One region of the Allobrachymonas sp. genome, then DNA from elsewhere that is predicted to be linked to it. Evidence: predicted binding sites of a transcription regulator. Region 1 holds the regulator's gene; each other region holds the start of a gene.
The links. Region 1 encodes FNR, which switches genes on or off when oxygen is low (the NO sensors DNR and NnrR bind a similar motif). Its sites were predicted from a motif close to TTGATNNNNATCAA; they were not measured.
Positions count from the first base shown of each region.

Region 2: the regulator FNR is predicted to act here: its motif matches at 4,612-4,625, upstream of ACE3P9_RS05990 (bacteriohemerythrin).
Region 3: the regulator FNR is predicted to act here: its motif matches at 6,901-6,914, upstream of ubiM (5-demethoxyubiquinol-8 5-hydroxylase UbiM).

Region 1 covers NZ_JAYRLV010000004.1:96,419-105,936, reverse strand. Annotated here, with positions in the region: gene ACE3P9_RS05310 (sulfite exporter TauE/SafE family protein) at 258-1,088, shown strand; gene ACE3P9_RS05305 (sulfite exporter TauE/SafE family protein) at 1,188-1,886, opposite strand; gene hemN (oxygen-independent coproporphyrinogen III oxidase) at 1,897-3,294, opposite strand; gene fnr (fumarate/nitrate reduction transcriptional regulator Fnr) at 3,628-4,365, shown strand; gene ACE3P9_RS05290 (nitrogen fixation protein FixH) at 4,502-4,789, opposite strand; gene ccoG (cytochrome c oxidase accessory protein CcoG) at 4,855-6,318, opposite strand; gene ccoP (cytochrome-c oxidase, cbb3-type subunit III) at 6,464-7,372, opposite strand; gene ACE3P9_RS05275 (cbb3-type cytochrome oxidase subunit 3) at 7,369-7,545, opposite strand; gene ccoO (cytochrome-c oxidase, cbb3-type subunit II) at 7,573-8,253, opposite strand; gene ccoN (cytochrome-c oxidase, cbb3-type subunit I) at 8,267-9,518, opposite strand, start outside.
Region 2 covers NZ_JAYRLV010000005.1:81,516-91,033, reverse strand. Annotated here, with positions in the region: gene ACE3P9_RS06005 (DNA translocase FtsK) at 1-1,374, shown strand, start outside; gene lolA (outer membrane lipoprotein chaperone LolA) at 1,818-2,468, shown strand; gene ACE3P9_RS05995 (replication-associated recombination protein A) at 2,612-3,928, shown strand; gene ACE3P9_RS05990 (bacteriohemerythrin) at 4,024-4,485, opposite strand; gene ACE3P9_RS05985 (3'-5' exonuclease) at 4,710-6,575, opposite strand; gene ACE3P9_RS05980 (glutamine--tRNA ligase/YqeY domain fusion protein) at 6,729-8,588, opposite strand; gene ACE3P9_RS05975 (3'-5' exonuclease) at 8,715-9,371, opposite strand; gene ACE3P9_RS05970 (DUF294 nucleotidyltransferase-like domain-containing protein) at 9,392-9,518, opposite strand, start outside.
Region 3 covers NZ_JAYRLV010000008.1:29,819-39,336, forward strand. Annotated here, with positions in the region: gene dapE (succinyl-diaminopimelate desuccinylase) at 1-728, shown strand, start outside; gene prmB (50S ribosomal protein L3 N(5)-glutamine methyltransferase) at 747-1,658, shown strand; gene ACE3P9_RS07705 (ABC-F family ATP-binding cassette domain-containing protein) at 1,655-3,766, shown strand; gene ACE3P9_RS07710 (GlsB/YeaQ/YmgE family stress response membrane protein) at 3,852-4,100, shown strand; gene ACE3P9_RS07715 (hypothetical protein) at 4,188-4,745, shown strand; gene ACE3P9_RS07720 (branched-chain amino acid ABC transporter substrate-binding protein) at 5,050-6,231, opposite strand; gene ubiM (5-demethoxyubiquinol-8 5-hydroxylase UbiM) at 6,950-8,167, shown strand; gene rpoD (RNA polymerase sigma factor RpoD) at 8,565-9,518, shown strand, end outside.

The sequences.
Region 1 (9,518 bases):
ACAATGGGGGCGTCTGCACCGGTTCCGGCTTTATAGTTCCTTGAACCAATGCTCTTTGAGCTCGGGCTTGGTATATTGCCCGGCCAGCGTGACCATCTCGCGTAGATGGACCCATGGCCAGTGCTGCCCTCGCCCCCCTGAACCCTCGGTTCAGGATGCGGTCGGTTCCCGTGCAGACACCTCATTCCTCACACCGCTCGCGGTGTTTTTTTACGCCCATCGTTCTGCGGCGCCATGGCGGTGTGCCGCCTCTTGCCATGATTCTCGAACCCCTCACCATCGTTGAACTGGCCGGTCTCGGCCTCATGGGAGGCTTCATGGCTGGGCTCCTGGGCATCGGCGGCGGCATGGTGCTCGTGCCCTTCATCAGCTGGATCATCGTCGCCCACGGTGTGGAGCAGGGTCTGGCCGTCAAGATGGCCATCGCCACGTCCATGGCCACCATCTTCTTCACCTCGATGTCGAGCGTGCGCGCCCATCACCGCCGCGGCATGGTGCGCTGGGATCTGGTCAAGGGCATCGCGCCCGGCATCATGATCGGTGCACTCATCGTCAGCATCGGCATCTTCTCGCTGCTCAAGGGCGCCTGGCTCTCCCTCATGTTCGGCGTGCTGGTCACCGTCGCTGCCCTGCAGATGCTGCTCGACCGCAAGCCAAAGCCCACCCGCCAGATGCCTGGCCCCGGAGGCCAGGCTGCTGCGGGCGGCATGATCGGTTTTCTCTCCGGCCTGCTCGGGGCTGGTGGCGGCTTCATCAGCGTGCCGTTCATGACCTGGTGCAACGTGCCCATCCACAACGCAGTAGCCACCAGCGCTGCACTCGGCTTTCCCATTGCAGTCTTCAACGTGGTGGGATACATCGTCAGTGGCTGGCAGGTGGCCGGGCGCCCCCCCTACTCGCTGGGTTATGTCTGGATTCCGGCCGTGCTGGCCGTCGCCAGCTGCAGCGTGCTCATGGCTCCGGTGGGGGCACGCACGGCCCATGCGCTGCCCGTCAAGGCCCTCAAGCGCATCTTTGCCTGCCTGCTCATCGTGCTCGCGGCCAGCATGACCCGCGAAGGGCTGCGCACGCTCGGGATACAGATCTGACGTCCGAACCGCAGCACGTGGCGCTCTACACCGAGGCGCTCCATGCCCTCGCGCCCGCAGCCTCGGACTGGCGCGATGCAGAAGATCCGGTTTGCGCCACTAGAGTGCCGGAGTGGCACACCACGGGGCCTGCTGATGCATGAGCCCCATCCACAGCGCGACCCCCGCAGTGACTGCCAGCGCCAGCCCCGCCAGCCGGATGCCCCACTGGCCCTGCGTGCCACCAAGGTGAGGCACCCGCAGCAGCAGCCAGGGCCCTGCCATCAGCGACACGCTGGTTCCCAGCACAAACAGCACCATCACGGCAGCCCCCTGCCAGACCTCGCCGGTCAGGGCTGCCACCATGAGCGCCGAATACAGCAAGCCACAGGGCAGCAGGGCCCACATCATGCCGATCAGCACGGGCCCTGCCAGCCCACGACGCTGCTGAAGCCGCTTGAGACGCTCCCACACCCTGCGTGCGGAGCGATCCAGCCACAGCGGTTGTCTGCCCTGCACCAGCAGAACCAGCCCCAGCAGCAGGGCTGCCACGTGCAGCATGCTCCAGAACGGACGCAGGGCTGCACTGTGCACGGTCATCCATCCCAGCCCCTGCATCGAGGCGGCCGCGACTGCGCCCAGCGCGCCATAGCCGATCACCCTTCCCACCTGGAACAGGCCCATGGCCAGCGTCTGGCGTCCACGAACCGGCCCAGCCGCATGACCGATCCCGGCGCAGGCCGCACCGCACATGGCAATGCAGTGGGGCCCTCCGGCCAGCCCCATCAGAAATGCCGTGGCGGCAAGCGAGAGCTGCATCGACACGCCGTCAGATGATCTTGGAAAACCGCGTGCGCGACAGATTGGCCTGCAGGTACTTGTCGAACACCATGGCCACCCCGCGAACGAAATACCAGCCCTGATCCGTCACCTGCAGACGCTGTGCATCCACCTCGACCATCCCTTCTCCCTGCAGCCGTTTCAGATCTTCCAGCTCGCGGGCGAAATACTGACGGAAATCGATCATGTATGCGAGATTGATGGTTTCGTACTCCACCTCTCCCTGACACATGATGGCCATGATCACCGTGCGGCGGATCAGGTCGTCGCGCGTCAGCGCCAGCCCGCGCACCACGGGGAAATGCCCACGATCCAGACAGTCGTAGTACTCCTCCAGTGTCTTGGCATTCTGGCTGTAGGTCGAACCGATGCGCCCGATGGCCGACACCCCCAGCCCGATGAGGTCGCAGTCAGGCTGCGTGCTGTAGCCCTGGAAATTGCGATGCAGGCTGCCCTGACGCTTGGACACTGCAAGCGCGTCATCCGGCAGGGCAAAGTGATCCATGCCCACATACACATAGCCCGCCTGGCTGAAGGCCTGCAGCGACTGCGACAGCATCTGGATCTTCTCGCCGCCACTGGGCAGCGTATAGGCGTCGATGCGCCGCTGGGGCTTGAAGCGCTCCGGCAGATGCGCGTAGGCATAGAGTGCGATGCGGTCGGGCCGCAGCGTGCACACCTGCTCCAGCGTGCGCGCAAAGGATGCTGCCGTCTGCTGCGGCAAGCCATAGATCAAATCCACGTTCACCGATTCAAACCCGATCTGGCGGGCAGCCTCGACGAGCGCGAACACCTGCGATGCCGGCTGAATGCGGTGCACCGCCTTCTGCACCTCGGGGTCGAAGTCCTGTACCCCGAAGCTCAGTCGGTTGAAACCGAGCCGAGCCAGCGTGCGCAGGCGCGTTTCGTCGACCGTGCGAGGATCCACCTCGATCGAATACTCCCCGCCCGGCACCAGTGTGAATGCGCCCCGGATCATGCCCATGAGCTCCGTGAGCTCGGCGTCGTTCAGGAAAGTGGGCGTGCCGCCTCCAAAGTGCAGCTGCGACACCGTCTGTCCGCGTCCCAGCCGCCCCACATGCAGATCGATCTCGCGCTGCAGATAGCGCAGATACTCGGCACCCCGCTCATGGTGCTTGGTGATGATCTTGTTGCAGGCGCAGTAGTAACACAGCGACTCACAGAACGGCACATGCACGTACAGCGACAGCGGGAGCACCTGCCCCGCACGGCCATTGCTGCGCTGCTCGAGCGCTGCCACATAGTCGTTCTCGCCAAAGGCTTCGACAAAACGGTCGGCCGTGGGGTAGGAGGTGTAGCGTGGACCGGCAATGTCATACCGTGCCAGCAATTCGGGGGTGATGTGGGAAAGTGCCTGACTGCTCATGTTCCGTGCATTGTAAGATCGTCGACCCGGCTCCCGGCAGTTCTCTCCCATGCGACCATGACGGCGCATGGCCATGCCCTGCGGATTCCGGCCTCTGCTGCGTGCATGCCCCTTTCTCCTGCCGCTCCAGGCCGCAGAAATGGACATGGCCTCAGGGACATACATCCCCTTTCGGCTGCAGGACTTTTCATCTCTCTAATGTGCCCATCCTCCCGCAGGACCACATTGACTTGCATCAACGGCAAGTTGCCCCATGCGATAATGGTTCTCACCTGTGTGCAACCCAATCCCCATCGGGGCAGTGTTCTTTCTTCTGTCCCTCGCTTTTCCACCATGCCCACCCATTCGCTGGCCCAAGGCTACAAGGTAGCCTGCTCGAACTGCAATCTGCGTGAACTGTGCATGCCCATGGGACTGACGCCCTCCGAGCTGGAGTACATCGACGACGTGGTAGCCACACGGCGCAAGATCAAGCGGGGGCAGGCACTCTTCAATGCCGGAGAAACCTTTGCTGCCCTCTTTGCCGTGCGCACGGGCGTGTTCAAGACGACCATCACCACCCAGGATGGACGCGACCAGGTCACTGGCTTCCAGATGGCCGGCGAGATCATCGGCCTTGATGGCATCGTGCAGGATGCCCATACCTGCAATGCCATAGCCCTCGAAGACGCCGAAGTGTGTGTCATGCCATTCGAGCGGTTTGAAGCCCTGGCCCGCCAGGTCCCGGCCCTGCAGAGCCATCTCCACAAGATCATGAGCCGCGAAATCGTGCGCGACCATGGCGTGATGCTGCTGCTCGGCAGCATGCGGGCCGAGGAACGTCTGGCAGCCTTCCTGCTCAACCTGGTGCAGCGCATGCATGCACGGGGGTTCTCCCAGTCCGAGATCATCCTGCGCATGACGCGCGAGGAGATCGGAAGCTACCTGGGACTCAAGCTCGAAACCGTGAGCCGCATGTTCTCCCGCTTTGCAGAGGAAGGCATCGTCGAGGTCAGGCAGCGCCACGTCCGCATTCTCGACATCGAGGCCCTGCAGCGTCTGGTCAACCAGCACACGCACACAGAAGACTGAGCGCAACGTCCCTGCACCAGACGGCGCCTGCACACTCTCGCCACTCCGATCCCCTGGCAGATCCCTGCTCCAGAAACAGGACAGCCGGCTCAAGGCCGGCTGCTGTCATGGTGCAGACAGGGAAACCCCTGCCCCGTCAGTGGTCATCCACCGGAACCCCAGTGGCTGCATGGTTGCGCGCCTTTTCGGCAGGAGCATAGTTCACCCCCTTTGCACGTACCATCTGATCGGTGTTGGGCTCGTCTTCCGATCGCGTCAGAACCTGCTCGGGGGCCTGCATGATGAAATACCAGGTCACGAGACAGGCCAGTACCACCGACAGCGGCCCCCCCACGACCATCCAGACCACGGGGTATTTCCACCAGGGACGCCCGTCCTCGGGATGTGCCTTGGACAGGCCCGGCAGTGTGGTATTTGCTTCCATGCGTACAACTCCTTTGCGAAGGCGAGAGCCCTCGAACCGCAGGGCTCTCACTATATCGCACGAACTTACTTGGGTACAGAGAAAGCGCCCTTTTCGGTCACCGAGACATCGGTGCCAGCCTGCTCGATCTGGAAGTTGATCGCATGCGATCCTGGTTCCAGCGTACCGTAGGGCACCCGCACGCTCACGGCCTTCTGCTCCACCTGAGCGGGACCGATGGTCACGGTCGAGCCCTCGACCACTTCCGCCCCCGTCACTCCCTCGACAGAGATGTTGTAGGTCTGCGCATTCTCGGTCGTGTTCATGATGCGCACCAGATAGGTGTTCTCGATCTTGTTGCCAGCCACGATACGGGACATGACTCCCCGGTCGCGAATGATGTCGACCTTCATGGGCGAACGCATCGAGAGGCTCACGACGAGCGCCGTGGCGATCAGCATCAGGATGCCGGTGTACACCAGAATCCGGGGCCGCATGACGCGGTGGATGATGTCGCTCTTGGTCCAGCCATTCTTCATGGCGTTTTCTGTCGAGTACTTGATGAGCCCGTGCGGGTAGTTCATCTTGTCCATGACCTCATCGCAGGCATCCACGCAGGCACCACAGCCGATGCATTCGTACTGCAGCCCATTGCGAATGTCGATGCCAGTCGGGCAGACCTGCACGCACATGGTGCAGTCGATGCAGTCGCCCAGCGCCACTTCGGAACGATCCACCTTCTTGGAGCGCGGACCGCGCGGCTCGCCGCGCTTGTCGTCGTAGGTCACGATCAGCGTGTCGGCATCGAACATCGCGCTCTGGAAGCGGGCATACGGGCACATGTACTTGCACACCTGCTCGCGCATGTAGCCAGCGTTGCCGTAGGTGGCAAAGCCATAGAAGAAGATCCAGAAGGTCTCCCAGTTGCCCAGATGCCACTGTGCAAAGTTGCTCACCAGATCACGGATGGGCGAAAAATACCCCACGAGCGTCAACCCCGTCCACAGGGCGATGAGCAGCCAGATCACATGCTTGCCGCCGCGCCGCCAGATTTTTTCGAGATTCCAGGGGCTCTTGTCGAGGCGGATGCGCGCGCTGCGATCCCCTTCCATCTTGGCTTCCACCCAGAGGAAGATCTCGGTGTAGACGGTCTGCGGACAGGAATACCCGCACCACAGACGCCCCGCCACGGCGGTGAAGAGGAACAGCGACAGGGCCGAAATCACCAGAATGCCGGTGAGGTAGATGAAATCCTGCGGATACAGGACCAATCCGAAGATATAGAACTTGCGTGCCTCCAGATCGAAGAGTATCGCCTGTCGGCCACTCCATTCCAGCCAGGGCAGTCCGTAGAACACCAGCTGCGTCAGTCCGACGAAGATCCAGCGCCAGGTCTGGAAGATGCCGGAAACCGTGCGGGGATGGATGGTCTTGGCCGCAGCGAACAGCGACGTTGTCGCGGGCGCTGCATCGATCGGAATGACCTTCTTGGGAGTCGCTTTGGGCTCGGAATGCGAGCCCGAGTCGTGTTCGGGCGTTTCTTGAGACATACGCGTGACCTTTTATTACAAATCAGACTTTCACTTGCATGAATATGATAGCGTCTATTGTTTCACAAAAGAAAAACCGCCATGACTTGCATCAAGTTCATGGCGGTAAGAAGATCAGCTTGGAGCGCCACGAGGGCGCAGAAGATCACTTGTTGTTGGAAAGGCTCCAGACATACGATGCCAGCAGGCGGATCTGCTCGGGCGAGAAGCGCTTGCCCCAGGCCGGCATGATGTTGACCTTGCCGTTGGTGATCTGCTTGACGATGCCTTCCTCGCTCGGCACGCCCATCAGCCACACGTTGTCCGTGAGGTTGGGTGCGCCCAGGGCCTGGTTGCCCTTGCCATCTGCACCGTGGCAGGCTGCGCAGGCCGCGAACTTGGGCTTGCCCACCGCAGCCAGAGCTGCATCGTGCGGCTGACCGGACAGGCTCAGCACGTAGTTGGCCACTGCCTTGGCATCATCCGGCTTGCCACCGATGGCTCCGATCATGGGAGGCATCTGGCCATGACGTCCGTTGGTGATCGTCTGGATGATGGTGTCGGGCTTGCCGCCCCACAGCCAGTCATTGTCGGACAGATCCGGGAAGCCGTTGCCGCCCTTGGCATTGGAACCATGGCACTGCGCACAGTTGTTCAGGAACAGACGCTGTCCCATGCCCACTGCCTTGGGATCCTTGGCGATCTCCTCGACGGGCATGTTGGCGTACTTGGCGAACAGAGGTGCCACCTGCGCATCACCCTTGGCCATTTCGGTGTTGTACTGCCCATGGGAAGTCCAGCCCAGAATGCCCTTGAACGTGCCGAAGCCCGGATAGAGCACCAGATAGGTGATGGCAAAGAAGATGGTGATCCAGAACAGACCCACCCACCACTTGGGCAGCGGGTTGTTGATTTCGCGCAGATCGCCATCCCATACATGGCCGGTGGTGTTGTCGGCGGCCGTGTGCGCGCGCGCCGTGGCACCGATCAGCAGAATGGCCACGCAGAACAGGATGCCGAACGCCACGATCGCCATCACGTACACGGACCAGAAAGAGTTGATGAAGTCACTCATTTTGTTTCCTCGGATTTTTGCGCCACAGGAGGATGGTCTTCGTGCATGAACGGGAGCTGTGCCGCTTCATCGAAGTGATGCCGGTTGCGATGGGAATAGGCCCAGCGCATGATCACGATGAACATGACAAAACTCGCCACCGTGGCCAAACTGCGCCAATCGTTGATATCCATGAGAAGGTTCCTCCTGGGAATGCGGTTTTATTGCGGAGCGGAGGCGCCGGCAGCCGGAGCGGCTGTCTTGCCCTCGCTGGCAGCAGCGAAGGCGGTGCCCAGAGACTGCAGGTAGGCAATCACGGCCTGCTGCTCGGTCTTGCCCTTCACAGCGGCAGCTGCTCCGGCAATATCGGCATCGGTATAGGGAACCCCTACCCGACGCAGTGCACGCATGTGGTCAGCAATGGTGGTGTCGTCGACCGTGTTCTTTTCCAGCCAGGGATAGGCCGGCATGTTGGACTCGGGCACCACATCGCGAGGATTGTGCAGATGCTGGGAGTGCCAGTCATCGCTGTAGCGTCCACCCACACGGGCCAGATCGGGACCGGTCCGCTTGGAACCCCACTGGAAGGGGTGATCGTAGACAGACTCGCCAGCCACGGAATAGTGACCATAGCGCAGCGTCTCGGCACGGAACGGACGGATCATCTGCGAGTGGCAGTTGTAGCAGCCTTCGCGCTGATAGATGTCACGGCCAGCAAGCTGGAGCGCCGTGTAGGGCTTGAGCCCCTCGATCGGCTGGGTGGTCGACTTCTGGAAGAACAGGGGAACGATTTCCACCAGTCCACCGATTGCCACCACCAGCAGGGTCAGCACGATCATGAGGAAGTTGCTGGTCTCGACTTTCTCGTGGGTGATACCACCCGCAGCAGGTTGATTTGCCATGTTGTTCAACTCCTTAGGCGTGTGCAGGGGCAACGGCGGGAATCTGGATGGTCACGGAACGGCCCTTGGAGGCAGTCATCAGCGTGTTCCAGAGCATGACGATCATGCCGCCCAGGTACAGGACACCACCGGTCAGACGGATCACGTAGAAGGGGAAGGTGGCCTTGACGCTTTCCACGAAGGTGTAGGTCAGGGTACCGTCGGGGTTGATGGCACGCCACATCAGGCCCTGCATCACACCGGCAATCCACATGGCAGCGATGTACAGCACGATGCCGATGGTGGCGACCCAGAAGTGCACTTCGATGGCCTTGACGCTGTACATTTCCTTCTTGCCGAAGAGCTTGGGAATCAGGTGGTACATGGAGCCCATGGTCACCAGACCCACCCAGCCCAGGGCGCCGGAGTGCACGTGGCCCACGGTCCAGTCGGTGTAGTGGGACAGGGCGTTGACGGTCTTGATGGACATCATCGGGCCTTCGAAGGTGGACATGCCGTAGAAGGACAGGGACACGATCAGGAAGCGCAGGATGGGGTCGTCACGCAGCTTGTGCCATGCACCGGACAGGGTCATGATGCCGTTGATCATGCCGCCCCAGCTCGGAGCCAGCAGGATGAGGGAGAAGATCATGCCGACGGATTGCGTCCAGTCCGGCAGGGCCGTGTAGTGCAGGTGGTGAGGACCGGCCCACATGTAGGTGAAGATCAGGGCCCAGAAGTGGACGATCGACAGGCGATAGGAATACACCGGACGGCCAGCCTGCTTCGGCACGAAGTAGTACATCATGCCCAGGAAGCCTGCGGTCAGGAAGAAGCCCACGGCATTGTGCCCGTACCACCACTGCACCATGGCATCCTGCACGCCTGCATAGGCGGAATAGGACTTGAGGAAGCCGGCGGGAATGAAGGCGCTGTTGACGATGTGCAGCAGGGCAATGGTGATGATGAAGGCACCATAGAACCAGTTGGCCACATAGATGTGACGCACCTTGCGGGTTCCGACGGTACCGAAGAACACGATGGCATAGACCACCCACACCACGGCAATGGCCAGCTTGATCGGCCATTCCATTTCGGCGTATTCCTTGGAGAAGGTGTAGCCCAGGGGATACGTGATGGCAACGGCCAGGATGATGGCCTGCCAGCCCCAGAAGGTGAAGGCAGCCAGCTTGTCGCTGAACAGGCGCACCTGGCAGGTCCGCTGAACGACGTAGTAGGACGTCCCGATCAGGCCGCATCCGCCAAAGGCGAAGATCACGGCATTG
Region 2 (9,518 bases), on a different contig from region 1:
CTGCGTGACTTTGGGGTGGAGGTGCGTGTCGTGGCCGCCATGCCGGGGCCGGTGGTGACCCGCTACGAGATCGAGCCGGCCACGGGGGTGAAGGGCAGCCAGATCGTCAATCTGGCCAAGGATCTGGCACGCTCGCTCAGTCTGGTGTCGATCCGGGTGATCGAGACCATTCCCGGCAAGAATCTCATGGCGCTCGAGTTGCCCAATGCGCGGCGTCAGACCATTCACCTCAGCGAAGTGCTGGGTTCCAACGCCTACCATGAAGGGCGCTCCGTGCTGACCATGGGGCTGGGCAAGGATATCGTGGGCAACCCGGTGGTGGCCGATCTGGCCAAGATGCCCCATGTGCTGGTGGCAGGGACCACAGGGTCGGGCAAGTCGGTCGGTATCAACGCCATGATCCTGAGCATCCTGTACAAGGCCACGCCGGAAGAGGCGCGCATGCTCATGATCGACCCCAAGATGCTCGAAATGTCGGTCTATGAGGGGATCCCGCATCTGCTGGCGCCTGTGGTCACCGACATGCGCCAGGCGGCGCATGGCCTCAACTGGTGCGTGGGTGAGATGGAACGGCGCTATCGGCTCATGAGCAAGCTCGGCGTGCGCAATCTGGCCGGGTATAACGCCAAGATCGACGACGCCAGGGCGCGTGAGGTCCTCATTCCCAATCCCTTCAGTCTGACGCCGGAGTCTCCCGAGCCTCTGGAGCGACTGCCGCAGATCGTGGTGGTCATCGATGAGCTGGCCGATCTGATGATGGTGGTGGGCAAGAAGATCGAGGAGCTGATCGCCCGCCTCGCGCAGAAGGCTCGGGCGGCGGGCATCCACCTGATCCTCGCGACCCAGCGCCCCAGCGTGGACGTCATCACGGGACTCATCAAGGCTAACATTCCCACCCGCATTGCCTTTCAGGTGTCGAGCAAGGTGGACAGCCGCACGATCCTGGACCAGATGGGGGCCGAAAGCCTGCTGGGGCTGGGGGACATGCTCTATCTGCCGGCAGGTCACGGAGTGCCGCAGCGGGTGCATGGCGCCTATGTGAGCGACGAGGAGGTGCACCGGGTAGTGGATTTCCTCAAGGAGCATGGCGAAGCCAACTACATCGAGGGAGTGCTCGAAGGCGGCACCGTGGAGGGAGAGGACGGTCCGGGCGGAGAGGGCCAGGCCGGCGACGAGCAGGACCCCATGTACGACCAGGCGGTCGAAGTGGTCCTCAAGAAGCGCAAGGCCAGCATTTCCCTGGTGCAGCGCGAACTGCGCATCGGCTACAACCGCGCCGCCCGTCTCCTCGAAGACATGGAAAAGGCCGGGCTGGTCAGCAGCCTCTCGACCAATGGCCAGCGCGACATTCTGGTTCCCGCGCGCGACGACTGATCGGCGATTCGGCCGCTTTTCGTGCGGTCAGGCCCTGGGGTGCACAAAGAGCGGGCAGGGCCGTGGCAGAAACCGCACCTCCGGCAATATGTAACAGAGCCGGAGGCACGGAAACTTCCTCTGGACGGAGGGGGGAAGTGCCTGTTACATCTTTGCGGCTTGGTAGCATCTTCCCCAGCGCCTGGGCGTCCGCACCTCGGGCAAGCGCCTACACTGTGGGACAACCTGGGTTCGGCAGGGTGGCACCCTCGCGGAGGCGGCCCTCCTTGCGCCGAATCATCATTACGACATGCCGGCTGGCCGCATGCAGGAGAGGGCAGGGACTTGCGAGTGCCTTCAGAGCCTTTTCTGCTGCCATGGGCTGGACCCGCACGCACAAGGAGTTGTTCATGATGTCATTTGAGTCCCGTTCCGTATCCTCTCTGTCTCCCGTAGCCGGGCAGATGCCGCGTTCCCGCGCCCTGCAGGGCGGGCGGGTACTCGCCGTGGCCCTGCTCGGCATGGCGGGCTGGATCGGGCAGGCCCATGCCGACGGGCTGTCCACCCTCGATGCCTATATCCGGCACACGCATGCGGGAGCAGCCAGCTTTACCCAGAGTGTGAGCACCGTGGGCAAGTCGGGTGCGGCGCGGCAGAGCAGTGGCACCTTTGCCTTCCAGCGGCCCAATCGCTTCCGCTTCGACTATCGCAAGCCCTATGTCCAGACCATTGTGGCGGATGGCCGGCACCTGTGGATGTATGACGCCGAGCTGCGTCAAGTGACGCAGCGCAGCCAGAGCAAGGTGCTTGACGCCACCCCGGCCGCACTGGTGGCGTCGGCCACCAGCCTGGATGCGCTCAAGGCCCGCTTCACGCTGGAAAATGCCACGGGGAGCGGCTCCCTGACCTGGGTAAAGGCCACCCCCAAGGGCAAGGAAGGGCAGGTCAAGGAAGTGATGATCGGATTCGAAGGCAACGACCTTCGCCGGCTGGTGATTCTCGACGGGTTCGGGCAGCGGTCCGATCTGACCTTTGGCAAGTTCAGCAGCACGGTGCCGGCAGGGATGAAGTTCAGCTTCGTGCCTCCCAAAGGGGCCGATGTGCTCAAGCAGTGAGACGGCGAACCACGGGGACAGACGCCAGTGCCGGCGTCATGGCGCCGGCATGCTGCTGCCTTGCATAAAGGCAGGGACAAGGCAGTGCAGCAGGGACATCCCCTGCGTGCAGTCAGAGACGCACTTTCTGGTCCAATAGACGCATGGATGATCTCTTTGCACACGAGCCGGATGCGCCGCTTGCGGAACTGCTCCGGCCCCGCACGCTGGACGACGTGGTCGGGCAGACGCACCTGCTGAATGCCGGCAAGCCCCTGCGGCTCGCGTTTCAGTCCGGCAAGCCCCATTCCATGATCTTCTGGGGGCCGCCAGGGGTCGGCAAGACGACGCTCGCACGGCTGACCGCCACCGCCTTCGATTGTGATTTCATCGCCTTGTCTGCGGTGTTCTCGGGCGTCAAGGACATCCGGGCAGCCATGGACCGTGCCCGCCAGAATCTTGCCCAGGGGCGGCACACCATTCTGTTCGTGGATGAGATTCACCGCTTCAACAAGGCTCAGCAGGATGCCCTGCTGCCCTATGTGGAAAGCGGACTGGTGACGTTCATCGGTGCCACTACCGAGAATCCCTCCTTCGAGGTCAATTCGGCCCTGCTGTCGAGGGCGCAGGTCTACGTGCTGCAGCCCCTGTCCGAAGCCGAGCTGCGGCAGCTGTTCGAGCGGGCGCGTGGAACGCTGCAGGGAGCTTTCACATGGGAGAATGTGGCGGTCGATACCCTGATCGGGTATGCCGATGGGGATGCACGCCGGTTCCTCAACCTGCTCGAACAGTGCATGTCGGCGGCACAGACGTCGGGGGTCACGCACATCGATGCGGCTTTCATCGACAACGCGCTGACCCTGAACAGCAGGCGGTTCGACAAGGGGGGCGATGCGTTCTACGATCAGATTTCCGCCCTGCACAAGTCGGTGCGTGGATCGCACCCCGATGCAGCCCTGTACTGGCTCTGCCGCATGCTCGACGGAGGGGCCGATCCCCGCTACCTGGCGCGGCGCATCGTGCGCATGGCCTGGGAGGACATAGGACTGGCCGATCCGCGCGCCATGCAGATCGCCAATGAGGCGGCCAGCACCTACGAACGTCTTGGCAGCCCCGAAGGAGAACTGGCACTGGCGCAGGCGGTGCTGTACCTGGCAGTGGCGCCCAAGAGCAATGCGGGGTACATGGCCTACAACCAGGCACGGGCCTTCATCCGCAAGGACCGCAGCCGGGAAGTCCCGGTGCATCTTCGCAATGCGCCCACCAAGCTCATGAAGGAACTCGGCTACGGGCATGACTACCGCTATGCCCATGACGAGCCCCATGCCTATGCGGCAGGGGAGACCTATCTGCCGGAAGACATGCCGGAACCGGGCTGGTATCGCCCCGTGCCCCGAGGGCTTGAGCTCAAGATCGCCGACAAGCTCGCACAGCTGCGGAAGTGGGATGAGGAAGCCGATGGTGGGCAGGCGCAGAACTAGAGAGACTGCCCGCTGCGTGTGCTGCACGGCCTGAGAAACTGGCTGGATGCACTGCGGTCAGTGCACGCCGCAGCTTCCACCGCTCAAGCGGCTGTTCATTTTCCTCCGAAGAACTGGGAGAGCCAGTTCATGCGCTTGGACTGGGTGTGTAGGGCATTCTGGCTGGCGTGGGCCTTGACCACGTCCACGTAGTGCTTGTCCTGCTTGAGGATGTGATTGACCAGCCACCGGGCCAGCAGGGCGTGGAGCTCGGCTGCGACATCTTCGCCTTCGTCGAAGCGCTTGTGCAGACCGGAGACGCGGTCGACGAAGGCATCGTGCACCCACTTGTGGGCGTTGAAGAATTCGTAGCCTGCATCGCGCATCATGACTTCCTCGAAGCCGAGGTGGGACAGCGTGTAGTCCATGACGTCGTCGATGATCTCCTTGAGCATGTTGCGGTCCTGCCTGAGCTGTGCCTGGTAGAGCTCGTTGAGGTAGTCGACGATGCGACGATGCTGATCATCGATCTCTGCAATGCCCAGGTTCAGCTCGGGGGTCCATTCAATGTGCGCCATGCGTAAGTCCTTGAATTTCTCTTGCCCCTGGAGCATTCCTTCCGCATTCAGAGGGTGATGAGTTACGTTACATGACGGAAAATTATAGGGGGCTGCATTGGACGATCGTACAGAGGGAAACATCCCTTGATGTGCGTCAAGGAGATGCCGTTGGGGAATGGTCAGCTGCGCAGGGCAGGCGTATCAGGGAAGGAGGCGAGAGGGTTGACGGGGAAGCCGCATCTTCAGCCGCCGAACTCCTGGCGCACGGCAGCGACGGACTGTTCCACCCGCTGCACGAGGGGCGTGATGGCTGCGGCCGAGAGGGTGAGGGTCTGGGTGGCGCGCGTCATGGCCACGTACAGGATGCGCAGGGCGTCGTCGGTGTCCTGGTCTGCCCGTTCTGGCAGGCCGTCGATATGGGCCACGTAGACGTGGGGGAATTCCAGCCCCTTGCTCGTGGACATGCCCAGCAGTTTGACGCTGGGAATCGACCAGTCGATGCGGCTGATGCCCGATCGGTGGCGTTGCCAGGGGATGCCCCGTTGGGTGAGGCACTGCTCCATGGCGTTGAGACGGTATCCGGTGGAGAGGATGGCGATGTCGTCGAGAGGAACGCCTTCACGCAGCTGCGCGGCGATGCGGTCGACGACGTGCCTGGCTTCTTCCCAGCCGTCGCGGGCCTTGAGCAGCACCGGGACCGGGCCGCGTCTGCCGGCTGTTTCGGGATGGATGCGGGCCACGTGGTCGTCGTTTTCCTCGCGTTCGGTCAGCAGGCTGTCCGCAAGGTGCAGAGCCACCGCGAGGATTTCGGTGGTGTTGCGGTAGTTGAACTTGAAGATGCTGGTGCGTCCCTGGGCCTCGATGCCGACGCTCGCGAAGCTGAACCTGCGGCGCTCTGCCCTGCGGTTGATGGCCTGGGCATCGTCATACAGGATAAGCAGGGACTTGGTCGCGGGGGTCACGAGCTGGGCTGCCATGCGCAGCCAGGTGGCATCGAAGTCATGTGCTTCGTCGATCAGCAGGGCGCTGTACTGGCCCTGCGGCACCATGCCGCTGGCCAGATGACGCTCCACGACGCGAACCTGCTCATCGAGACTCTCCGACGTGGAAAGTCCGCGGGGAACCGGCAGCTGGTAGCTGCGCACCATCTCGCTACACCACTGGTGGAAGGTCTGGACCTGGACCCGCTGGGGAGAGACGCCGCGCTCGGCGAGCATCTGGCGCAGCCGGTCGGCAAGTGGGCGGTTGTAGCACGTGACCAGAATGGGAGGACTGCCCGGGGCAGCCTGGGCCGCGAGCTGCTGGGCCCGAAAAATGAGCACCATGGTTTTGCCCGATCCTGCAGGGCCGTGGATGATGCGGTGGCCGGTGCCCAAGGTGCGGGCGGTGGTTTCCTGCTGCAGGTCCATGACCTGGATCAGGTCGGGAATGGTCAGCATGCCGCTGCCGCTTTCCGAGCTGCTGGGGGTGCCCATGGTGATGCGCAGGTCGGGGAACAGGTGCCAGCGCACCCGGTCCTGCTGCGGCAGCGTCAGCGTGACGGGAAAAGCGACCACGAACATGGCCCACAGGCGTTCCTCGAACTGGTCGGGGTGCACGGATTCCGCCAGATCATCGGCCAGCAGGGTTTTGTGGGGGGAAAAGATCTCGGCAAAGTCGGTCACTGCGCCGGCGTCGCGGCTGCGTATGCCGCTGAGTGCGACGCCCCAGCCGTAGGGCACGATGCAGCGCCCGCGGTGGAGGGGGCCCTGCTGCTGCAGCTGGGGGTCACGCTCCAGCACGGCATGGATTTCACGGGCATAGCGCATGGCCTGCCGGTCGGGGTGGTCGCAGGTGGTGGGGCCGTGTTCCGTCTGCAGGGTGATCTTGTCGCGGTCGAGCTCCAGCAGGGTGGAGAATTTCCAGTCCTTCACTTCCAGCACCAGCACTCCCCGGCGGGGATTGAGGATGACGAAGTCGGGCTCGCGCTGCCGGTCTCCGATGGGGATGTTGTGCCAGACGATGTAGTCGTCCGACAGGCAGCGCTTCAGCTGCTGCAGCACCTTGCGCTCGCCGGTGTTGCTGCAGTGGCGCTCGATGCGTCCGAAGATCTGGGGAAAGAGAGCCATGAAGCAGTCAGTCTGCGGTGCAGGAAAGGGCGTCAGAGGGGCTGTGTGCTCCCCGGTGGTGTGCCGGGGAGAGGGACGCCACCGCCGCACGGAGGCACGGATTGCCATGTGCCCGTGTGGCGGGCGGTGCGTGGTGGGGGGAAGAGCGCGACCTTACTTGCCCCAGGTGTCCTTGAGTCCCGTGATGCGGTTGAGCACCAGCTCGCCGTCGCGGGACAGGACGCGGTCGGTGGCGAAATAGCCGAGCCGCTCGAACTGGAAGTGGCTGCCCGTACCGGACACGGAGGGCTCGACCCAGGCCGTGACCGTGCGCAGGCTGTCCGGGTTGAGGGCTGCCAGAAAGTCCTTGCCGCCCGCGTCAGGCTGTGATTCGGTGAAGAGCCGGTCGTACAGGCGCACTTCGGCCTGGACGCCGTCTTCGGCGCCGACCCAGCCGATGACGCCCTTGACCTTGATGCGGTCGGCTCCCGGGGTGCCGCTCTTGGTGTCGGGCAGGAGCTGGGCAAAGACCTCGGTGACGCGGCCCGAGGCGTCCTTCTCGAAGCCGGTGCACTCGATGATGTGTCCGTACTTGAGGCGCACCTTGTTGCCGTCAACCGGCTGGCCGGCGGCGTTGGTGTGGGGTGGATAGAGCCGGCGGTAGCCCTTTTCGGGGATTTCCATGAAGTCTTCGCGCTCGATCCACAGGTGCGAACCCATGTGCATGGTGCGTTGGCCCATTTCGGGGTGGTGGGGGTGCACGGGGGCGTGGCAGGTGTCGAGCGTGCCGGCGCCCATGAGTTCGTCCCAGTTGGTCAGGGTGAGACGGATGGGGTCGAGCACGGCCATGGCACGGGGGGCCACAGGGTCGAGGGTGTCGCGCAGGGCACCTTCGAGCACGCTGTAGTCGATCCAGCTGTCGGCCTTGGAGACGCCGATGCGGTCGCAGAACAGACGCAGGGCCTCGGGGGTGTAGCCGCGGCGGCGCAGGCCGACGATGGTGGGCATGCGGGGATCGTCCCAGCCTTCGACGTGGCTGTCGTCGACGAGCTGCTTGAGCTTGCGCTTGCTGGTGATGACGTAGGTGAGGTTGAGCCGGGCAAATTCGTACTGGTGGGGGGGCGGGGCGTTGACGATGCCGCCGGCACTGAGGGTGGTCATGAGCCAGTCGTAGAACGGGCGCTGGTCCTCGAATTCCAGGGTGCAGATGCTGTGGGTGATGTTTTCGAGGGCGTCCTCGATGGGGTGGGCGAAGGTGTACATCGGGTAGATGCACCAGGTGTCGCCGGTGTTGTGGTGGTGCGCGCGGCGGATGCGGTAGATGGCCGGATCCCGCATGTTGATGTTGGGGTGCGCCATGTCGATTCTGGCGCGCAGCACGGCGGCGCCGTCGGCCAGCTTGCCGAGGCGCATGTCCTCGAAGCGGGCCAGGTTCTCGGCCGGGGTGCGCGCGCGGAAGGGGCTGTCCACGCCGGGGTGGGTGAAGTCTCCACGGTTGCGCCGCATGTCCTCGGGGCTCTGTTCGTCGACGTAGGCCAGTCCGTGCTCGATGAGGTAGAGCGCGGCGCGGTGCATGGCGTCGAAGTAATGGCTGGCGTAGTAGAGATGCACGTCGTGCCCGCCCACGTCGTCATGGATCCAGGCTGGGCCGACGAGCCACTGCACGGCGTCCGTGATGCTGTGGACATACTCGACGCTTTCCTTCTCGGGGTTGGTGTCGTCGAAGCGCAGGTGGCAGATGCCCTGGTACTCATGGGCCAGGCCGAAGTTCAGGCAGATGCTCTTGGCATGGCCGATGTGGAGGTAGCCGTTGGGCTCGGGGGGGAAACGGGTGCGGATGCGGGCGGGATCGGGCTCCCCATGGGCCTGGTGGGCGGCGTCTCCCGGTGTGCCGGACCATTTGCGGCTGGCGTAGGTGCCCTGGCTCAGGTCGTTTTCGATGATCTGGCGCAGGAAGTTGCTGGCGCGGGTCGGTTCTTCGGCTGCTTCGCTGGCAGCATGGCTGGGTTGGGTGGGCGTATGGTGGGTGTTCATGCACGGATTTTAGAACCTGTTGCCGCCGTCTCGGGCACAGGGCGTGCGAACGGGGAGTGACCGGCAGCGTGGATCAGACAGTGCCCGTGCAGGGCGGGACCGGTGGGCGAGAGATAGGCATCCTGGTCAGCCTTGCAGCTCGCGCAGCCGGATGAAGGCCATGGCGGCCATGACGGCATCGTTGAGCGCATCGTGCGCTTCGCGCACGGGCAGGTCGAGGTCGGCCATGAGGGTGTCGAAACGCAGGTCGATGTCGGCGTTGTCGTGCTGCTGGTAGGGTGGAAGCTGGCGGAAGCGGTAGTCGTAATACAGCCGGGAGACTTCGATCTGTGGCTGCGGAAGTCGGATGCCGATGAGGGGGCGCACGGCACGGTTGAGCATGGCCACATCGAATTCGAGGTAGTACCCCACCAGAGGCCGGCTGCCGATGAAGTGCAGCAGCCGGTGCATGGCCTCCTGCACCGGGAGGCCATGGGCCACATCCATGGTGCGCAGGCGGTGGACGCGGATGCTTTCGGCCGGAACCTGGCACTGTGGCTGCACCAGCAGTTCGAGCCGTTCGCTCGTGAGGATGCGGCGGCCCCGGATGCGCACGGCACCGATGGAGATGATGTCGTCGGTGCGGGTGTTGAGGCCGGTCGTTTCGCAGTCGAGGGCGACGTATTCGTCCGGGGGCGGCGGATCGAACAGGAACGCGTAGGCGGGATCGCTGAGCTGGCGCCGTGCCCAGCGCTGGCGCGTGCGCTGCCACAGGGCGTGGAGAGGGGGGGAGGGCAGGGCCATGGGCATGGGGGGCTGTCTTCTTACATGGCGTCGAGGCGGAAGCGCTGGTGCAGCATGGCCTTGAAGCGCTTGACGATGCCGAGGCTGTCCTTGAGCAGGCTGCGGTCGAGGCTGCTGAGCTGGCTGGCCACCACGGTGCCGCTGACG
Region 3 (9,518 bases), on a different contig from region 1:
CGGTCGCCGTCTGCGACGCCCTGCGCACCCGCGGCACCCGCCTCGATTACTGCGTAGTAGGCGAGCCCACCGCAGTGCACCGCACCGGCGACATGATCAAGAACGGCCGCCGCGGCACCATGAGCGGCCGACTGACCGTCAAGGGCATCCAGGGGCACATCGCCTACCCGCACCTGGCCCGCAACCCCATTCACCAAGTGGCTCCGGCTCTGGCAGAGCTGGTCGGGATCGCATGGGATCAGGGCAATGAGTTCTTCCCGCCCACGAGCTGGCAGATCAGCAACATCCACGGCGGCACCGGCGCGAGCAACATCATCCCCGGCGAAGTGGTGATCGACTTCAATTTCCGCTTCTGCACCGAATCCACTCCCCAAAGTCTGCAGGAGCGGCTTGAATCCGTGCTGCGCCGCCACGGACTCGACTACACCCTCGACTGGACCATCGGCGGTCTGCCCTTTCTCACCCGCCCCGGCAGCCTGGTGCATGCAGCCCAGCAGGCCATTGCCGAGGTGACGGGACTGACCCCCGAACTCTCCACCAGCGGAGGCACGAGCGATGGCCGCTTCATCGCGCAGCTCTGCCCGCAAGTGGTGGAAATCGGCCCGCCCAACAGCAGCATCCACAAGATCGACGAGCGCATCGCGCTGGCCGACATCGAGCCGCTCAAGGACATCTACCGTCGCCTGCTCGACCATCTGGCTGCCGAGGCCGCCTCTGTCTCTGTCTGACGAGAGAATGCACCGCCCATGACTGCTCCCGCTGCTCCCTCAACCCTTCCTTCTGCCCTGCACCGGCTCGTGCAGGCCCAGGCCCAGCGCCTGCAGGATGCCCACGTGAGCTTGGGGCATGGCACGTCCAATGCTTTCGACGAAGCAGCCTGGCTCACCCTGTGGCGCCTGGGCCTGCCGCTCGACACCGACCTGGACGACCCTGCCCTGCCTGCTCCCACGGAGCCCCAGCGCGACGCCGTAGAGTCCCTGATTGCCGAACGCATCCGCACCCGCAAGCCTGCGGCCTACCTCACCCGCGAAGCCTGGCTGCAGGGCGTGTCGTTCTATGTGGACGAACGCGCCATCGTGCCCCGCAGCCTCATTGCCGAACCGCTGGCCGACGGCTCCATCGATGCCTTTCTGCATCCAGCCACCCACCGGGTGCTGGACCTGTGCACGGGCAATGGCAGCCTGGCCGTGCTGGCTGCGCTCGCATGGCCGGACGTGGTCGTGGATGCAGCCGACATCAGCCCCGATGCACTGGCCGTGGCCCGTATCAACGTCGCCCGCCACGATCTGTCCGACCGCATCCGGCTCCTGCACAGCGACGGACTGGCTCAGTGCGAAGGCCCCTATGACCTCGTGCTGTGCAACCCCCCCTACGTCAACAGCGCCAGCATGCAGGCCCTGCCGGCCGAATACCGCGCCGAACCCGAACTCGCCCTGGCCGGTGGCGAGGACGGCATGGACTTCATTCGCCCGCTGCTGGCCCGGCTGCCCGACTTCCTGAGCGAACGCGGCGTACTCGTGCTGGAAATCGGCCACGAGGCCGCCTATTTCGAGACGGCATTCCCGCACCTCAATCCCGTGTGGCTCGACACCAGCGCCGGCGACCGCCAGGTGCTCCTGCTCACCCGCGAAGCCCTGAAAGACACCCCTGCACCATGATCGTCCTGCAAGACGTCACCCTCCAGCGCGGCACCAAGGTCCTGCTCGACCACGCCTCCGTCACCATCAACCCCGGCGAGCACGCTGCCCTCATCGGCCGCAACGGCGCTGGCAAATCCAGCCTGTTCGGCCTGCTCAACGGCACCCTGCACGAAGACGGCGGCGAGGTCCTCTTTCCCGCCAGCTGGCGCCTCGCCCAGGTAGCGCAGGACATGCCGGAAACCACCGCAAGCGCCACGGCCTTCGTGCTCGAAGGCGACTCGCGCCTGCAGGAGGCAGAGGCCGCCCTGCGCGAAGCCGACGCCGCCAACGACGGCATCGCCATTGCCAACGCGCACGCCCTGCTGACCGATGCCGGGGCCCACGACGCCACGGCTCGCGCACAGGCCCTGATCCTGGGCCTCGGCTTCCAGGTCGATGAACTCGACCGGCCGGTCAACAGCTTCTCGGGAGGCTGGCGCATGCGTCTGCAGCTCGCGCGTGCCCTCATGTGCCCCAGCGACCTGCTGCTGCTTGACGAGCCCACCAACCACCTCGACCTCGACGCCCTCGTCTGGCTCGAAGGCTGGCTCCGGCGCTATGCCGGCACCCTGCTCATCATCAGCCATGACCGCGAGTTTCTGGATGCCGTCACCCAGGTCACCATCCAGATCGAGCACGGCAAGCTCACGCGCTACGGTGGCAACTACAGCACCTTCGAGGAACTGCGCGCCCAGCAGCTCACGCTGCAGCAGGCCGCCTACCACCGCCAGCAGGAAAAAATCGCCCACCTCCAGAAATTCATCGACCGCTTCAAGGCCAAGGCCACCAAGGCCCGCCAGGCCCAGAGCCGCGTCAAGGCCCTCGAACGCATGGAGCGGCTCGCCCCCGTCCTGACGAGTGCCGACTTCACCTTCACCTTCGAGGAGCCCCCGCAGCTTCCCAACCCCATGCTGATCATCCGGCAGGCCGCCTTCGGCTACCGGGGCGCGACACCGGCCACGCCCGCCCCGGCCACCCCGCTGCATGAGCCTGCCGACTTCACCACCAGCGATGCACTGCACCAGCATCAGCTGCAGACCGGCGAAGCCCTGCCGCCCATCGGCCCGCAGGACACCGTCATCCTGCATGACGTCAGCCGCTCCGTGCTGGCCGGACAGCGCCTCGGCATCCTGGGCGCCAACGGGCAGGGCAAATCCACCTTCGTGAAGACCATCGCCCATGTCCTGCCCCTGCTGGCCGGCCACCTCACCGAAGGCAAGGGCTTGCGGCTCGGCTACTTCGCGCAGCAGGAGCTCGACATGCTCATGGCCGACGATACCCCCCTCGGCCACATGGTGCGGCTCGCCAAAGCCCACCCGGACATCGCTGCCACCTGCGGCCGCGAGCAGGAACTGCGCAACTTTCTGGGCAGCTTCCAGTTTGCCGGCGACATGGTGCACCAGGCCGTCGGCACCATGAGCGGTGGAGAAAAGGCACGCCTCGCCCTGGCCATGATCGTATGGCAGCGCCCCAACCTGCTGCTGCTCGACGAACCCACCAACCACCTCGACCTGGTCACCCGCGAGGCCCTGGCCATGGCGCTCAACAGCTTCGACGGCACCGTCATGCTCGTGAGCCATGACCGTGCCCTGCTGCGCGCCGTCTGCGACGACTTCTGGCTCGTCGCACACGGCACGGTGGCGCCCTTCGAGGGCGATCTCGACGACTACCAGCGCCACCTCATCGACATGGCCCGCCAGAAGCGCGAAGCCCTGCAGGCGGCACGTGCCTCGGAGTCACCGGCAGCAGACAGCCCCCCACCGGCAGACAGCCCCGCCGCCTCCCCGGCAGCCAGCGGAGCCGAGCTGCGCCGGCAGCAGGCCGCTCTGCGCCAGCAGTTTCTCGAAAAGAAACGCCCCCTGGCCAAGCGGCAGCAACAGCTCGACGCACGCCTCGAAACGCTGGGTGCCCAAAAAACCACGCTGGAGGCCCGGCTGTGCGAACCCATGCCCCCTGCTCAGATCGCAGACACAGGACGGGAGCTCAAGCAGGTGACCGACGCGCTCGAAGAAGCCGAGCTCGAATGGCTCGATGTCTCCGCCGCACTGGAAGCCCTGGTGCAGGAAGCAGGCGCTCACGCACGATAAGTCACACATTCGTCGGTCTCCCCACGGCATTTGCACCTACCATAACAAAGGTTCATTCATCCCTTCGTTCCCAAGGAGCCTGTCCATGTGGTCCATTCTTTCCACCATCATCGTCGGATTCATCGTCGGCCTCATTGCACGTGCCATCAAGCCGGGCAGCGACTCCATGGGCTGGGTCATGACCACGATTCTGGGCATTGTGGGCGCGGCCCTGGCCAATTTCGTGGGAGCCAGCATCGGCTGGTACAAATCCGGTGAAGTGGCTGGCTGGATCGCCTCTGTCATCGGGGCTGTGGCAGTCCTGGCCATCTATGGCATGATTGCCAAGAAATAAGCCTCGCCGTCCCTGCCTCAGCAGGGATACAGGCATGCTGCAAGGGGGCCTTGACGGGCCCCCTTCTTTGTTCCACAGGTCCTTCCCATGAGATATCTGCCCGCCCTGCTGGCCAGCCTGGGCACCACCTGCTGGCTGATGAGCGCCACGGGCTGCCACTCTGCAGCCGACTCCTCGTCCGATGCCAGTGCGGCCATGTCGGCCGCCTCTGCCGTGGCGGCTGCAGATGCAGACGCCCAGAACAGTTCCTCTGCCCCACTGCCCCCCCTGCCTGCCGCACCGGCATCGGGGCCTTCCGTGGCCTATCGCGGACTTTTCGTGTGGGGCCCCGAGGTCGAAACCTTCACCCCCTGCAACTCGGACCGAACCTACTGGCTCGACGGCCCGGACGAACTGCTCGGCCGCCTCGAAGACCTTGCCATCGACAAGGCCGACAAGGCCGGAGAAGCCTACCAGCCCATCTATGTCGAGCTCCATGCCAGTGACGAAGGCAAGGCCACCGACGGCCAGGCCGTGGATTACGACGGCATTTTCATGCTCCGGAGCATCGATCGTACCCAGTCCAGCCTGCCGGCCGACTGTCGCCCCCTTCCTCCGTCCGTCAGCAAGCCAGCCGCTTCGGCCCCCCACAAAACGCACTCCTGAGCGACGATGGTCCAGGCCCTGCATCCGCAAGGGTGTGGCCTGTACCTCCGCGCCGCCTCATCATGGCCGGCCTGTCCACTGGCTCCACTCTGCCGTGCACGGGCAGACCACTCAGGGATGCGTCTCTCCAGCGCTTGCCGACCTCAGTCTCATCTTCCTGCATGCCCGGCACTCCCAAGGCAAAAAAAGAGCCTGAGTCCGGTCGCTGCCGGGCTCAGGCTCCTCATCAGATCAACAGGCTGCAAGCCCTATGGGCCTGGCGCCATGACATGCCTCGGGCACGCCATGGCCGGCCGACAGGAAATTACAGTTCCTGCTTCTTGTTGTCGGGGTAGTGGAACAGCGTGGTGGCTGCGTCCTTGACTTCACCCTTGTCGTCGAAGGTGATCTTGCCCGTCACGCCTTGATAGTCTTCGGCAGCCAGCTTGGGCAGGTAGACCTTGGGATCGACGGAATCGGCCTTCTTCATGGCGTCGATCAGCAGCATGGTGGCGTCGTAGGTGTACGGGCTGTAGACCTGGAACTGGTTGGGGAACTTGGCGTCATAGCTCTTGCGCCACTCGGCTCCGCCCTTCATCTTGGTGAGCGATGCTCCACCCACGCCGCAGATCACGTTGCCCAGCGGCTTGGCACCACCGGAGAGCTTGACCAGCTCGTTCGTGCAGATGCCGTCGCCACCGAAGAACTTGGCCTTGTCCAGACCCAGCTGGGCCATCTGGCGCAGCATCGGGCCGGCTTGTGCATCCATGCCGCCGTAGAAGACCGCATCGGGAGTCTGGGCCTTCACGGCTGTCAGGATGGCCATGAAGTCGGTCGCCTTGTCGTTAGTGAACTGGGTGCTCACCACTTCCATGCCGTTCTTCTTGGCCGTCTGCGTGAAGATCTCGGCGATGCCCTGGCCATAGGCCGTGCGGTCGTCGATCACAGCCACGCGCTTGAGGCCGAGCTTCTTGGCTTCATCGGCCAGCGCAGCGCCGAGCACGTTGTCGTTGGCGATGATCCGGAAGACATTCTTGTACCCGGGCTTGGTCAGCGCAGGGTTGGTGGCAGCACCGGTGACCATGGGCAGGCCACAGTCGTTGTAGATCTTGGATGCGGGGATCGTGGTGCCGGAGTTCAGGTGACCGACGACGCCTGCCACCTTGGCATCACAGAGCTTCTGTGCCACGGCCGTACCCTGCTTGGGGTCGGCAGCATCGTCTTCGAGCACGGCCACAAAGTGCACCTTCTTGCCCCCGATGGTCACGCCCTGCTTGTTGGCTTCATCGACGGCCATCTGCACGCCGTTGGCGTTGTCCTTGCCATAGTGGGCCTGGCTGCCGGACATGGGCGCCACGGAGGCGATCTTCACGACCAGCTCACCGGGAGCAGCCCCAGCGTCACCGGAAGCAGACGAAGAGGCCGTCTGATCCTTCTTGCCGCAGGAAGCCAGCATGGAAGCCAGCACCATGGTAGCGACCACGCTCATACGCAGTTTGAATTGCATGTTTTACTCTCCATCGATAGACAAAAACGGGCTTTGAAACCCACCGCAAGAAACTATGCGTGCTGTTACAAGCACAAACCGGGCCAATTCTTTCAATTCGCCGTACAGACTTCCAGCCACTCGTCGAAATTGAACATTTCGTGGCATGTCGCAGGCCATCGGCGATGCTTTTGCATGGACATATCCTCGTGCAGAAGCCCGAAACATCCGGCCTCTTTTCCGCCAGTCACACCAGACTGGTGCAACCCTGCAATCCCATCGCCATGCCCGACCCCGACACGCACCATCAAAAGGCAATGATACGGAACGAATGCGCCATTCCCCCCATGACCGGACTCGGTAAAAACCCGCATCCGTCCTACACACCCCTCCCCGCATGGGTCTTCTTGCAATGCCCCCTTGCCTGCCATCCCCCGGCAACCGCTTGACAATGCCGTCACTCCCCCCAGCCCCGTCTGAACCTCCATTCATCTGTCCACCGACCGCGCCGAAGCGATAAGTTGCACCTTTGCATGACCCCCATGACCTCACGTCCGCATAGGTTGCACCTACAGACATCAAGGCCCACCCAGACCGCCCTGCGCCATGGCCACGCCCCTCACGCAACGCCATGCACCATAAATGTGCCACCGCCTCCGGCGGAGTGAGGCCCGATAGGCGGCTGTGCAATTGACCGGCATCAAGCACTCCGCCCGGGCAAGTCGCTAGACTGCCTGCCATGACCCAAGACTTCGACATCCTGATCGTGGGCGCCGGCCCTGCCGGCCTGACCCTGGCCCGAGCCCTTTCCGGACAGGGACTTCACATCGGAGTGCTCGAACAGCAGCCGCAGTCGGCCGTGGCGCATCCTGCCTTCGATGGCCGCGAGATTGCCCTCACCCAACGCTCAGCCCACGCCATGCAGAAATGGGGGCTGTGGCAGCGCATCGAGGAACTGGAACCCACCGCCTTTTCGGCTTTGCGCGATGCCCAGGTGCTCAACGGCAGTCACCCCTTTGCAATGGTCATCGGACACGAGCTGTCCTCGCGCAGCGAACTGGGATGGCTGGTCTCCAACCATCTGATCCGGCAGGCTGCCTGGGACACGGTTCAGCTTGCCATCGAGGCCCACCACGACATCGAGCTCTTCTGTGAATGCCGCATCTCGAGGGTACGCTCGAACGATACCCACGCCGAGGTCACCTGCGAGGATGGGCGCGTCCTCCGTTCCCGTCTTCTGATTGCCGCAGACAGCCGCTTCTCCCAGACGCGCCGTGCCATGGGCATTGCCGCCGACATGCACGACTTCGGGCGAACCATGCTGGTGTGCAATATGACACACGAGCGCGCGCACGAGCACGTCGCCTGGGAATGGTTCGACTACGGTCAGACTCTGGCGCTGCTGCCCATGAACGACGATCCCGTCACCGGCATGCACCGGTCCTCGGTGGTGCTGACGCTGCCCAGCCGCGACATGGATGCTGTGCTCGACATGGAGGACAACGTCTTCAACTCCGACATGACACGCCGCTTTGCGGGCCGGCTGGGTGCCATGACTCTCACAAGCACACGCCATGCCTATCCTCTGGTCGGCGTCTATCCACGCCATCTGGTGGCGCAACGCTTTGCCTGCATCGGCGATGCAGCAGTGGGCATGCATCCAGTCACCGCCCATGGATTCAACTTTGGGTTGCTGGGCATCGAAACCCTGAGCCAGGCCCTGATCCAGGCACATGCCCAGGGACGGGACATCGGCCACCCCGCGCTGCTCGCGCGCTACGAACGCACCCACATGCTGTCCACTCGTCCGCTGTATCTGGCCACACAGGCGATCGTGAAGCTCTATACCTTCGAGCACCCCGTGGCCCGGCTGGTGAGAGACGGCATGCTCCGCCTGGGGCAGCGCATCACCCCGTTCCGCCGCGCCATTGCCGCACAGCTCACCGGCCTGCACTGAGGCGCAGTCCTGGGTGGTTCGCCGCTCATCCGTTACACAACCCCTCCTTCCTCTGCCCCTGCCTGTTTTGTCGGCAGATGGGCCGGGAAGGGTATAATTGTCAGCTTGCAGACAAGCGCGACAGCAGTACCTCCGATCCCGGCCATCCGCGAACACCATCTCCGTTCCGGCCACCTTCGCAAGGGCTGTATCCCAAATGTTCGCCCATCCCACTTGTCTCACCGGCCTGCAGGCCCTGCAGGTCATCGGCATGGACAGCCTGATGTGCCCCTTCCGGCCTCTCCTGTCCGCTCCTCCAATTTTTCTCCATCTGGAAATCGGCGCCCACGCCCCCATGTGGCAAGGCACGTACACGGGCATCTGCCCCGTTCCGAACTGATGTGTGGAAGGGATAGTCATGGCAACCTCCAAAAAAGACAGCACCGCGGATTCATCCGTTTCTTCTCCGTCTGTTGAAGCCAAGGTCAAAAAGACCCGCAAATCTCCCGCCGCTGAGCCAGGAACTCCGGTCGTGAAGACCCGCAGCAGAAAAGCCGCAGGCGACAAGATCGCCGATGCCTCGCCCGAGAGCGTGACGACTCCTCCCGAAGACTCCCCCACCGCTGCCAAGACAGCGCGTGGCAGCAAAACAAAAACCATGTCCTCGACGACCAGCTCCTCCACTCCCGCACCCCGCATCTTCCGCGTCAAGGCTGCCAAGGCCAGCCCGGAAACCGAAGATCAGCCTGCCAAGGCCACCACCGCCCGCAAGTCCCGCACGACCGCAGCCAAGGTAGCCACCGAAACCGAGGCGGCTGCAGCCACACCCGATACCGACACGCCGGCCAAGGCTACCAAGACGCGGACCACCAAGACCGCCGCCAAGGCTCCACGCAAGGCCGCAGCCTCCAAGACCACGGCCAAGAAGGGCCGCAAGGCAGCCTCCGAAGAGGACGAGGACTTTTCCGACCTCGACGCCGACCTGTCCGACGACCATGCGGAAGAGGAAGAGGCTCCCGCTGCCGCGCCGACAGCTGCGGCCGTGCCCGAAAAGGTCAAGCCGCTGCGCATGAAGCTGTCCAAGGCCAAGGAACGCGCTCTCATGAAGGAGTTCGGCCTTGACGAGACCATCCTGTCCGAAGAGGAAGTCTCCACCCGCCGCCAGCGCCTCAAGGAGCTCATCAAGCTCGGCAAGACCCGCGGCTACCTCACCAATGCGGAAATCTCCGACCACCTGCCCGACAAGCTCGTCGACAGCGAAACGCTCGAAGTGGTCGTCTCGATGCTGGGTGACATGGGCGTGGCCGTCTACGAACAGACCCCCGATGCCGAGACCCTGCTGCTCGCCAATACCAGCGGGTCGGCCACGACC